DNA from 3 places in the Aneurinibacillus thermoaerophilus genome. Region 1 is predicted to be linked to each of the others. Evidence: riboswitches for the same ligand, from Rfam matches in the RefSeq annotation. Region 1 holds a riboswitch; each other region holds the start of a gene.
What was found. A riboswitch is a leader RNA that binds a small molecule or an ion and turns the genes downstream of it on or off. The one in region 1 is predicted to bind S-adenosylmethionine.

Region 1 (4,243 bases):
TAGAACAAGAACTACGGATTGAAATGATAAAGGCGATTCAACGATTTGATACATCTAATATACCTGGATTTTTTGAGTTTTTAGAGAGAGCGAATAGTGAAAAGTAAATAGAAATGCAAAAAGAACCTTCCTTCCATAAAAGGTTCTTTTTTTGGTTGTTTTCTTTATCACCTATTCCCTTTTAAGACATAGAAGCCAGTACCTAATCATTCGTTCACCTAAAGTATGGAATAAAAGCGATTATAGTAAAGGGAGTACTAGAGTTATTCCAAAATTCTATTTTTTTAAAGTGGTTGTTATTTTACACCTTGATTCCCTTTTCTATAGTAGAACTTCACAAAAGAGCTAAAGGAGGGAAAATATCATGAGTTCTCCAGAGAAATTGTTTCGCTGTTTCCAAGAAGCAAGGCGAAGTCAAGCACAATACTCTAAATGCTTGCAAGACATATGCTCAGATGGAGAGGAAAAACTTTTTCAGGAGTTAGCTATGGATGCTGCAAAACAAGTAAAGAAAATTAAAGATTTTTACAGAACTTACTATGGGACAAACCTCACATCTTGTCATTGTCGAAAGGAAAGGGGTGATTTATCTAAAAAATTTTTTGGCGGTATAGCCAAGTGGTAAGGCAAAGATCTGCAAAACCTTAATCCTTGGTTCGAATCCGAGTACCGCCTCCACCAAATTTTTAATAAGGAGAGTGTAACTTATGAAACAGTTTGTATCCGATGTTCAGGAGCAACAGTTGGTTGAGCAAGCGAAAAAAAATAAAGACTTTAATATCCTTTTGAAAGGATTAATTAAAGACAACATCTTATTAGCAAAAACCACAGCTTTTACATTAAAAAAAGGGGAAACTATTGTAAATGTTTTGGAGGTCAAATTAGGGAACATAAAAGTTCTTTTTACTGAGTCTGAAGTAGAATCAGTTTTTGGGAGTAAAATTGAAAAGAAAGGAGATATAATCGAAACTACTGGTTATAAAGTTATTGACAACCAAGTTAGTATTGTATATAACAAACAACATACTGAAAATGAGTTTCAAGAAATCCAAGAAATAATGAACGAAAAAATTAATCAAATTGATAGTCTTGATAATAAAACAGAATTAATGGATCTTCCATGTATTTATGGAAATTATTGCGGTCCTAAGTGTGGGTCTGGAACACCAATTAGTCCTGTTGACTGGTGCTGTAAGCATCACGATGATTGTTATGGGAATAATGGTTATTTTAATTGTGAATGCGATAGAAAGTTAATTCATTGTTTAGCACCTTACGTATATGAAGGAAGCGAATGGGCAATTATTATAAATGCTTATTTCCTTAAGCAGTATGAATATAATTGTACTTAAAAAGGTAATTAGAATCATTACAGAAGTAGTGTATTAAACACTACTTCTTTTTTTTGGATAAAATTCCTTGAATTATGATATATAATAAATTTAAATCTAATGATTGAGGTGTTGTTATGAATCAAATTAAATCTCCATGTAATATTGTAGGTTTGGTTTCTTTTTTGTTTTTAGTTTTTTCCATAATAGCCTTTTTTAGTGGTTTTCGCTTATTTGGATCTGAATGGGTGTTGTTTTATGGAAGTAATATAATAGGTTTACTAATTGGAATATCTGCCTTTTTCTTTGAAAAAAATAAACAAATGAACTATTTAAGTAAGTTAGGACTTTGGGGTAATTTAGCCATGGCTATTTTGTTTTTTCCGCCTTTTTACTTTATTTGGGGCACTATTCTTTTTGGTCCTTAAAGTTTTTGATATAGTCAATAATTTGGGGTCCCACCACATCGCCACCAAGCTAGTGAAAAGGAAAAGTTGAGAATCGAAAAACTTGATCATTTTTCCTTCCCAACTATCATATGATCCAGTCGCTCCAATTCTTTTTCCGGGTTTCAAGCTGCTGTAGCCAAGAGCAGGTATGAGCAAAAAGCAATTCGGAGGCAGAAATGGTAGAGAACGTATGATCAGCCCCTTCAAGCGTGATCGCACGACATTCCCCTGTAATCTGCTGCCGCAATACGCCTTCATACAAATAGCAGGCGTCAACCGGAATGACTTCGTCGCGTGTCCCGTGCAAAATAAGTGCATCATCAAGAAAACCAGCGCCAGATGCAAGCGGTTGTGCTTCTGCAAGTGAAATGAAGAATTCTTTTTTAAGACGGTAGCCACTGTATTCCGTTTCGCCGTTTCGCATTGCTTCTTCATATGCATCGTTGCCGATGATGCGGGTAATATCCGCGAACGGATGGGCTACCGGTGCCCAAAGAATCAGCGCATTTACCCGCGTATCTCGTTCTGCAGTCAAGCGGGCAATGGCACCGCCCAAACTATGGCCGAGCAAGAACACACGTGTTTTATCAATACAATCGATGCTTAGTACATAATCAAGTACATAACGCGTTTGCTCAATAAAACTATCGATGCCGTAAGAACCGTATTCGCCATTGCTTTCTCCGCATCCAGCATAATCGAAGCGCAGAACAAAATAGCCTTCCGCTGCCAGTCTGCGCGCCGCTTTAACAAATAAGCGGTTAACCCCAATCCGATTACCGACAAATCCATGGCAGATAATAATTACAGGCCAGCATTTCTCCTTTTGTTTCCTTTTTTCTTCGCATGGATAATGCACACTGGCGACAAGTTCAAGACTTTGATACACGATGGTAATACTGCGTTCCATATTATTTCCTCCTTCAATAAATAAAAAGCTTTCTTCTGAAGAGAAGAAAGGAGGAGAAGAAAAGATCCTTTCTTATCTTTCAGAACAAAATGTCCTGTAGGATGTAGCACCTTGCGAATGCATCCGCCGGTTGCTGGGTTTCATTGGGCCTAATCCCTCCACCACTCTTGATAAGAACAAGAAAACCAAGTATAAAGATGTGATATATTATCTTAAAGTATAGCTATAGATGCTATTGACGTCAATAAAAACTTAAATTCAAACCTGTATAGTTGGTATTATTTCTTTTGCCAAAAACACGCATAACTAAAGAAAGCAGCCTTTAAAGGCTGCTTTCTTTAGTTCTCTAGATTTAATGAATGTTGCGGTATACCCCGATTACTTTGCCAAGAATGGTAACTGCAGGAAGCAAAATCGGCTCCATCGTCGGATTCTCTGGCTGCAAGCGAATGTGATTTTTTTCTTTGAAAAAACGTTTAACGGTTGCCTCATTTTCTTCTGTCATCGCCACGACAATGTCCCCATTGTTGGCGGTTTGTTGTTGGCGAACAATGACGTAATCCCCGTCTAAAATACCGGCATCAATCATGCTCTCTCCTTGCACACGCAGCATATAGACCGTATCATTTCCAACCATGTTTTCCGGCAACACGAAGTATTCCTCAATGTTTTCCACCGCTGTAATCGGCATACCGGCCGTAACTTTCCCCAATACGGGAATCGTTACAGTCTTAACGGACGCGTCTGTAGCTTCATTGCGCTCCCCGTCTAAAATTTCGATAGCGCGCGGCTTTGTCGGATCGCGGCGAATCAGTCCTTTTTTCTCCAAGCGTGCCAAGTGTCCATGAACCGTAGAGCTGGAAGCGAGGCCCACGGCTTCACCGATCTCACGTACGGACGGCGGATAGCCTTTTTCCCTGACTTCTTTCTTTATGTAATCAAGGATGGCAAGTTGACGGCTGGACAGCTTTTTCATACTAACACCCCATTCTTTCTATGAAATCTTCCTTGTTCTTAATTATATCAACATTTGTTCTAGTATACAAACATAAGTTCTAATCTTTGTTGACAAGAACGCTTGTTCTGATTAATATATTGATATACAACTAAGAACAAATGTTCTTTTTCATTCAGTTCTATTATACATAGACAAGCATAAACTCTCAATAACGAAAGCGAAAACAATAGAAGGGGGATAGTACGATGAAGATGAACAAGAAATCATTACTTATCGGAATTATTATCGGTATGGGTATCCTCGGCATGGCAAATCTTGTGTTTGCATCTATTGGCGGAAACGATAAGCCAGCGAACCCACTTGGTGTTGAGGTGATAGTAGAAGCTGGCGATACGCTCTGGTCGATCGCTGATCGTTATAATGAGAAGGCTGGCATGTCCATTAACGAGCTATTATTTTATATCCAGCGCGAGAACAAGCTTGACAGCGCCATTGTACATCCAGGTGATCATATTATTATTCCGATTAAATAAAGTAAAAAAGATTGTGGGGAGAGAAAACGCTTGATATATAAGAGGTTCTCTCTTCTTTTTTT
Region 2 (4,243 bases), 1.1 Mb from region 1:
CAGCGGAAATAAGGGCGAAACGGCCAGCTTTAAAGTTTCCTTCTTGGGTAAGCGAAAGCAAATTCCAGAGGAATTTCTCATCGCACTTCAGCATCTCCTGAAATTCCATCAGACCACGATTCGCTTTGTTCAATTCCCCGTCAAAACGATACGCGCGCGGGTCAGATTCGGAGCCATACTTTATAATCGTTGAAAAGTCGATGCTTCCCGTAAGATCGGCAATATCCTGCGATTTCGGATCAGACGGACTAAATGTTCCAATGCCGCACCGTTTTGCTTCCGAGAAAACGATGCGTTCGACTGGCATATCTTCGATGTGACCGCCATATTCTGTTTCAAGACGCATCTGGTTATATGGAGACAGATTACCTTCAATCTTAATGCCAAGCTCCCTTTCGAATTCCGGGCGCAATTCATGCGGTATCAAATGTAGCGGATCTTCCTGCATCGGGCAATCTTTAATCGCGTATACCGCTCCTTCATCGGTGCGTGTATACTGTTCAAGGCCGCGCTTAAGCATCGTAACAATGGTTGATTTTCCTCCGCTGACCGGTCCCATCAACAACAAAATCCTCTTACGAACATCAAGACGCATAGCGGCTGAATGGAAATACTCCTCCACCAACTTCTCAATCGCACGGTCTAGGCCAAAAATTTCATCGCTAAAAAATTTATATCGTTTCGTGCCGTCTTCATTATATTCAATCCCGGCGTGCTTAATCATGTTATACACCCGGGCGTGTGCGGTCTGGGCCACGTGCGGATTCTTTCTTACGATCTCTAAGTACTCAGCGAATGTTCCTTCCCATTTTATCTTTTCTTCACGTGCACGGTGTTCTGCAATCCGCTTCAGGATATCCATCGGGCACTCCTCTCCTTTTCTTCTACGGAATGGTCATTCTTAGGGCGCTTTTTACTATCTTATTCTGAAAATGCAGATGACATGCTAGCAGGTTTTTCACCATAAAGATTTTTATCCGGCTTACATACTTGCAAAAACCCTTGCTATTCCAGCTATAACATATGACCATTTGTATAAAGTTAAGCCAGTAGTTCTTATTAGTATTTATATATATATGACGGAACGACCCGAATGTAGAATCACTGCTTAAGCAAAAATTGCAGGCAGGGTATTAAAAAACACCAGCCCCGCTATAGGTCTGGTGTTTCAACTTATATCCCGATTCAATTTATTTGTCGTATGTAGCACCATGCAACACTTCGTAAATTTCCAGTTGCGATCCGGTAGCCGGATTATTGTTGGAAGCGTGCGCATGAGCCTGACGAAATCCTTCGCTTTCGGTCCACGCTCGGAACGATTCTTCACTATCCCATTTCGTATACACGATCTGCTTGTCCGCACCTTTTGCGCTTAAAAACTGGAATTCCAGACAACCGGGTACCTGTTTCATCCGCTCCACGCTTTTAGCAAACATCTCTGCCATCCGCTCCTTGCCTTCAGCGGGGACTTGCAACACATTCATCACAACATACATTTGTAAAGCTCACCTCCGTAAAGTATCGCTCCTTTTCAATATAGCAAATCACTCCGTTAATTTCCAATGTAAGCGCATTATCTTTAACAAGATTGTCTTTTCTGCGATATTCCAAAGTATGACACAATCCATTATAATAAAGATGAAATAGGCTTGGGAAAGGAGACAAAGAAATGGTTATCATCTTGCTTGTCTCAGTCATGTTACTTGGTGCGATCTTCACAGCTGGTTATAACGAAGACAAAACTTGGGGACTATGAAATATAAGAACTCCGCATCTTTTATAAAGAGCGGAGTTCTTGCGTTAGGCAAAAAGGGCAAGCCGGTTGTCTCGCTTCTTAGAATACCGGAATAACTGCACCTTTATATTTTTCTTCGATAAACTTCTTCACATCGTCTGATTTCAGTACTTGAATCAGCTTCTTAATCTCCTCGCGGTTTTCATCGCCTTCTCTAACAGCGATAATGTTAGCAAACGTTTTGGCGGCCTCGGAATCTTTGTTTTCTACCGCAAGCGCCTGGTCGAACGTCAGACCGCCTTCCATCGCGTAGTTTCCATTAATGACTGCGTAATCCACTTCATTGATCGCCCGCGGCAGCATGGAAGCTTGCATTTCCGTAATTTTGATCTTTTTCGGATTCTGGATAATATCCTGTTTCGTCAAGCTGTTTAGCTCTTTGCCGGGCGTCAGTTTAATCCAGCCTTTCGATTCCAGCAATTTCAATGCGCGTGCACCGTTGGATACATCGTCTGGAATCGCTACAACTGCACCTTGTTTCGGTTCAGGCGCCTTTTCTTTGCCTGGGTACAGTCCCATCGGTTCCAAGTGAATGCCATCCAATGCTTTGATATGAGTGCCATGTTTTTTATTGAAATCTTCAAGATAAGGAATGGTTTGGAAATAGTTCGCATCAAGCTGTTTTTCTTCAAGCGCCGTGTTCGGCAGCACATAGTCTGTAAATTCTTTTACTTCCATCTCCACGCCTTGCTCTTTTAATTTATCCTGTACAAACTTAAGAATTTCCGCATGCGGAACAGAGCTTGCACCGACCACAATTTTCTTCCCATTACCTTCCCCGCCGCATGCCGCGAGCAAACCGACGGTGAGCAACAAAACGACAGATACAATCCATTTTTTCATCGTCTTTTACCCCTCTTTACTCTCAATTCATTTCTAATTTTCTATGTCTGGCAAAGGTGTCGGTTCGTATCGCGCACATGGGCCCGATATGCGTGATACAAAAACCCCTCTCCGGCAGAGCGAAGAGGGGTTATATCTTAACCTCGAACTCTTATCTGCCAGGATAGAAAAATCCTGCTGGAATTGGCACAGCATTTTCCGCTCAAGGAAAATCCGCTGCCGGGCTTCATTGGGCCAGTCCCTCCGCCTCTCTCGATAAGCGAGAAATATTTAATTATTATGCTGAGAACTATATTACGTGTCTTATGCACTCTTGTCAATTATTTTTCTAATAAAATGTTTTTGTTAATTATTCGGAAAAAATTCCGTTGCGTGAAATAAGTTGATCGTACAGCTCTTGCAGCGTACCGGAAGCATCCACCCGGTATTGTGGCACACCGCGATCAATCTTGTAATCTTCGACAAGAAATGTCTTCAAACCAACTTCCGCCGCTACCATATCCTGTTGCATATCATTGCCGACCATGATAGCATACTTCGGCTTTATGCCAATCCGTTCACAAATTTCCAGGAAATATTTTGGGTTCGGCTTACAATAATGGGATGACTCAAAAACGGTTACATGAATAAAATCATTTTCCTTGAGACCAGCCCACTTCATCCGCTCGCGAATAGCAACGTCGGGAAATATCGGATTGGTAGCCACAACAAGCTTGTAGCCCTGCTTTTTCGCTTCCTCTACGACTTGAAGCGCGTACGGGTGCGGTTCAATATCTTCCTTCAACCGCGGAAACTCTTCCGCATAAAACTTATCAAACACAGGCCAGATGGCTTCCTGTTCTAAGCCGCACAACGAAAGGAAATGGTCACGGAAAATCTCTTCGTTCGTCCGTTCTGCCCTGTCATCTGTCATCATGTACTTGGTCGCCTGCCACACAGACTTGACCAACAATTCCGGATCGACAATATGAGCGGTATATTCCCCCAGCCTCTTCATATACCTGTGAACAAAAGCTTCTGTGTCCAATGCCAACAACGTTCCGTCCAGATCAAATAGCATCGCTCTTTCCGCCATTCCCGGATCCTCCTTTTACTGTTTCCACTGCTGAGCGATATGCTCTTTCTATTCTTGTACAAATCCCGATAATTGCAGCCTGTCTGTTTCGCACGGTCGATAATAATGAACATGCGGAATTTATTCCTTCGATAATATATACCTCCAAACTTCTGTATCCCGTTTTACTTCATGCCAGGGTAACCTATTTGTCTAAGACCTTCATACAATACAATCGCCGCTGTATTAGACAGATTAAGTGAACGAGTCGCATCGCCCATCGGGATGCGTATCGTTTGTCCGGGATATTGCGAAAGAATCTCTTGCGGAATACCGGTTGTTTCCTTACCGAAAACAAAAAAATCACCATCCCTGTATTCTACCTCGGAATGGTATCTCGCTCCACTCGTCTCGACAAAAAAGAGCCGTCCTTCCCTGTGCTGCGCTGCGAAATCGGCGAACGATTTATAGTATGTAATATCGACCGCATGCCAATAATCAAGCCCTGCCCGCTTTAAATATCTATCGTCCGTGGAAAAACCGAGCGGCTC
Region 3 (4,243 bases), 970 kb from region 1:
TTGTGCTCATCGTTTTCTTCCCCCCTATGTGCTTATTTTAAATAATCAGGTTTGACAAATCCCTGGAATTCTTTCTCGATAACTTCTTTAAACTCCGGAGATTTATATGCTTCGATTAAATCTTTAACAAACTGGCTGTCTTTGTCCGCCGTTTTCACAGCGACCACGTTCATATATTGATCCGGAATCTTTTCGAGCGCCAGCGCTTCCGTAAGTTTCAAGCCCGATGCGATGGCGAAGTTCCCGTTGACAAATGCGTAGTCTGCGTCTTCAAGCGAGCGCGGAAGCTGGGCTGCTTCCAGCGGCAGGAGCTTGATATTTTTCTTGTTCTCCACGATATCCTTTTCCGATACGCGAAGCAGATCTACACCTTCTTTTAACTTGATCCAACCGAAATGTTGCATCATGACAAGCGCGCGGGCCTGATTAGTAGGATCATTCGGAAGCGAAACGGTCGCTCCCGGCTGCACTTCTTCCAGTGTTTTATGCTTATGCGAGTAAATGCCGATCGGAGCCGTCGGAACCTGGATAACATCTTGAATATCCAAGTTATGCTCTTTCGCAAAGTTCTGCAAATACACGACATGTTGAAACACATTCGCATTCAGCGAACCTTCAGCCAGCGCCTGGTTCGGCTGCACGTAATCGTTGAACTCAACAATCTTCACGTTGTATCCTTTTTTTTCTAAAATAGGTTTAATTCCTAAACGCACCTGATCACTATACGGCCCCGCCGTCGCACCAATAACCAGTTCTTTACTGTTCCCCTGCGTTTTTCCTGTTGCCGTTTCGCTCTCTTGTCCTCCGCAAGCTGTCAAAAAGATTACTATTAATGAAATTAATGCAATAAGAATAAACGGTTTTTGTTTCACAAAGATCTCTCCCTTAACGTTTATCAAGATAATGTGCAAGACGATTGCCCGCAAATTGAATGACTTGTACAAGCACCACCAATAAAAGCACGGTCACAATCATAACATCCGTCTGGAATCGGTAGTAGCCGAAGCGAATCGCTAAATCCCCGATCCCTCCGCCTCCGACAACGCCGGCCATCGCAGAATAGGAAAGAAAACTGACAATCAATACTGTGAGTCCGAGCGTAAGCCCAGCGCGCGCTTCTGTCAATAACACTTTCCAAACAATCTGATATGTAGACGCCCCCATTGCCACCGCGGCTTCAATAACTCCTCTCGAAACTTCACGAAGCGATTGCTCCACCAGACGTGCAAAGTATGGAATGGCTGCAATCGACAACGGAACAGCCGCAGCCACCGGACCGATCGTCGTTCCGACCAATGTTCGCGTCAACGGAATCAATGCCACGAGCAAAATAAGAAAGGGAAACGATCGGACAATGTTAACGAGCGAACTTAAAATTCGAAATAAAATGGGGCTTTCCAGCAATTGTCCTTTACCTGTCAGAAAAAGCAGAACCCCCAGCGGCATGCCAAGCAAAAGCGCTGAGCCTATTGAAATGCCGACCATAATAGAAGTTTCTACGATAGAAACCCCAATTTCCGGCAATAAAGCAATCACATTATCAAACATTGGCTATCCCTCTCTCCTTGCCTGTTTCCTCTTCGAATAATAGCTGGGCGATTTCAGTTTTCGGCTTTACTTCCCGTTCAGAAAGCGAAAGTTTTTCGACGAGATGACCTCTTTCCATGACTGCTACTTTGTTGCAAATCTCTTTCACTACACTCATTTCATGCGTGACGATGAGAATCGTTACGCCTAGCTTTTGGTTGATTTCTTTAAGAAAAGATAAAATGGTACGCGTCGTCTGCGGATCAAGCGCTGAGGTAGGCTCATCACATAGCAGCACTTTCGGCCGGCTGGCCAACGCCCGGGCGATAGCGACCCTCTGCTTTTGTCCCCCGCTCAACTTGGCAGGATAGCTGTCCACCTTCTCGGCCAGCCCTACAATCTCCAAGCACTCCTGTACTCTTTTTTTTCTCTCTTCTTTTGGAAGACCGGCTATTTCTAGCGGAAACGCCACATTGTCCGCCACCGTCCGATTATTCAACAGATTAAAATGCTGAAAAATCATGCCGATGGACTGGCGCGCTTTGCGCAGCTCTCGATTTGATAGACCGGTTAACTCCTGACCATCCACATATACCTTTCCCTCGTCCGGTCGCTCCAGCAAATTAACCAGTCTAAGCAAAGTTGACTTACCAGCACCGCTGAACCCGATAATACCGTACACATCCCCTGGCTCCACATGCAGCGACGTTGGAGCTACTGCCTGAAATGTCCCGTTCGGTGTGGTATAACTTTTACTAATACTCTGTAATTTAATCATACTCCTCACTCCTTTATTCCTCCTAGATTGCACAAGGGGAAATAAAAACGACCTCCTGCGCTGCAAGAGGTCGGCGTACACTCATCACAAGTTTGCCGGACCTCTCATCTTTCAGCGCGCGAGCGCTGCTGGAATTGGCACCGTGTCAAAGAGTTTCTTTGATGGTTGCCGAGGCTTCACTGGGCCAGTCCCTCCACCTCTCTGGATAAGAGTCCTAATCATTTGCCTTTTCAATTTGTTGATTTTATTCTAACACATTAAACCATAATGTCAACTAGGAATTATAGATTTTTTAATTTTCTCCTACATTGCTGAGACATATAAAAACCATCACAGTTTATCATTGTATATGCAGATAACACCATATTTATATTGATTATAGTAGCTGTATATTTTCGCGGTCAATAAATTTACATTTAATTCTTAATACTATATCGAATAGTAGCAATATTTGTTTTGATAAGGTTGTTAATGATCCGATAAAAAAGACCGCGATTGAAAATTCCACGGTCTTCCTGTTTCATTATTTTTGTGCAATGGTTTGCCGTAACTCCGTGATACGTGCCTCCATTTTTTCTTTTTTAAAAATCGCCTGTGTAAAAATTCCGGTACCAACAATATTTTCTGATGTTTCCGCGGTCACTTCACAAACGACTCGCTTCGGAGTAACTTCCGTACATAAGGCTGTAAATTTTACCCGTTGCCCCACCACCGCAGGCCCAATGTGCTTAACCTGAATTTCGTATCCGGCTCCTTCCTCCCCCTCTTCAAGGTAAGGCAAAATAACATGGCGTCCGACTTTTTCCATATAATAAATCATAGTCACGGTCGACATTACATCGTGAACCACGTTGCCGTCAAACGTAGGACGCATATCGTCCTGCACGACAATTTCCAACGTCTCTGTCTCTCCCGGTTGTAATCCTTTCACCCGTTCTTCTCCTTCCTTATAAAGCAACATATACTTTCTTATACGAATGTAAAGACAACTCCACATCACTGTGGAGTTGTCTTTACACGGGCATATGTGCCAAGCGCGACGGCAACCAGCTCCCCATCGTCCGTGCGCACTTCCGCTTGCATGATAATAGTACGGCCTCCGCGCTTGATTACCCTAGATTGTGCGATCAGCTTATTTCCCCTAGCAGGCGCCAAATAGTTGATTTTGCTCTCCAATGTTACGCACTGCTGCACACCGTTAACATGAGGCGCGGCCGCGTGCCCCATGACCACATCAGCAAGCGTGCTTGTCACTCCGCCATGCACCACTCCATCGATACTATTGTACAATTCCGGGCGAATATGAAGCACTGCCGTGCAGCTATTTTCGTCCTGGTGCTCGATTTCAATACCAAGATATTGGTTAAAACGATTGTTTGATTTCATGGTAGTCTCTCCTGCCAATCCAGCGCTGCCAACGCGTCCTGTTACTCTTCATTAGCTGCGTTCTGTCCGATTTCCTCAAGAAAAAACCCACTCTTGCGGTAAGCGACCGCGTCAAGCAGAGCGATGCTTTCGCCGTCGTGTTCCACCTCGATTTGGTAAAAACCGGCGCGTGCTGTTTTTTTCTTTTCTGTCGCTACTGCACGTAACCGTGCGCCCTTTCCACTTGGAGCCATATACTGAACGTTCATCGATAACGCCACGCATGGACGTCCATATGAATTGCAGGCCGCAGCAAACGCAAAATCAGCCAGCGCAAAAATGACGGCTCCATGTGTTGTGCCATGCGCATTCAACATTTCCTCACGCACGTCTACTTCCGCCACAGCCGTTCCCTCTCCAAGTTCAACCAGCCGGATTCCTAAATGGCGCGCGTACGGATCGCGACTCACATACCGAGTGATTTGTTCCCGGTACCTGCGATGTGTTTCCGTTTCACTCAACATGCTTTTTAAACCTTTCTCCTATACTACTTCCGCGAAGTGCATGGATACA

Region 2: another riboswitch for S-adenosylmethionine. It lies ahead of K3F53_RS03725 (MetQ/NlpA family ABC transporter substrate-binding protein); the one in region 1 lies ahead of K3F53_RS09305 (alpha/beta hydrolase).
Region 3: another riboswitch for S-adenosylmethionine. It lies ahead of K3F53_RS04415 (methionine ABC transporter ATP-binding protein); the one in region 1 lies ahead of K3F53_RS09305 (alpha/beta hydrolase).

Annotation. Positions count from the first base shown of each region.
Region 1 covers NZ_CP080764.1:1,782,974-1,787,216, forward strand. The annotation lists gene K3F53_RS09280 (helix-turn-helix domain-containing protein) at 1-107, shown strand, start outside; gene K3F53_RS09285 (hypothetical protein) at 365-625, shown strand; tRNA gene K3F53_RS09290 (tRNA-Cys) at 605-678, shown strand; gene K3F53_RS09295 (phospholipase A2 family protein) at 708-1,352, shown strand; gene K3F53_RS09300 (hypothetical protein) at 1,469-1,759, shown strand; gene K3F53_RS09305 (alpha/beta hydrolase) at 1,866-2,690, opposite strand; SAM riboswitch class I at 2,760-2,867, opposite strand; gene lexA (transcriptional repressor LexA) at 3,043-3,666, opposite strand; gene yneA (cell division suppressor protein YneA) at 3,894-4,181, shown strand.
Region 2 covers NZ_CP080764.1:688,483-692,725, reverse strand. The annotation lists gene K3F53_RS03735 (PrkA family serine protein kinase) at 1-862, opposite strand, end outside; gene K3F53_RS03730 (antibiotic biosynthesis monooxygenase family protein) at 1,191-1,496, opposite strand; gene K3F53_RS03725 (MetQ/NlpA family ABC transporter substrate-binding protein) at 1,835-2,638, opposite strand; SAM riboswitch class I at 2,787-2,900, opposite strand; gene K3F53_RS03720 (HAD family hydrolase) at 2,988-3,713, opposite strand; gene trmL (tRNA (uridine(34)/cytosine(34)/5-carboxymethylaminomethyluridine(34)-2'-O)-methyltransferase TrmL) at 3,878-4,243, opposite strand, start outside.
Region 3 covers NZ_CP080764.1:809,841-814,083, reverse strand. The annotation lists gene K3F53_RS04430 (fatty acid--CoA ligase) at 1-10, opposite strand, end outside; gene K3F53_RS04425 (MetQ/NlpA family ABC transporter substrate-binding protein) at 33-872, opposite strand; gene K3F53_RS04420 (methionine ABC transporter permease) at 886-1,548, opposite strand; gene K3F53_RS04415 (methionine ABC transporter ATP-binding protein) at 1,541-2,305, opposite strand; SAM riboswitch class I at 2,407-2,517, opposite strand; gene K3F53_RS04410 (thioesterase family protein) at 2,829-3,236, opposite strand; gene K3F53_RS04405 (PaaI family thioesterase) at 3,302-3,691, opposite strand; gene K3F53_RS04400 (PaaI family thioesterase) at 3,733-4,194, opposite strand; gene K3F53_RS04395 (EthD family reductase) at 4,213-4,243, opposite strand, start outside.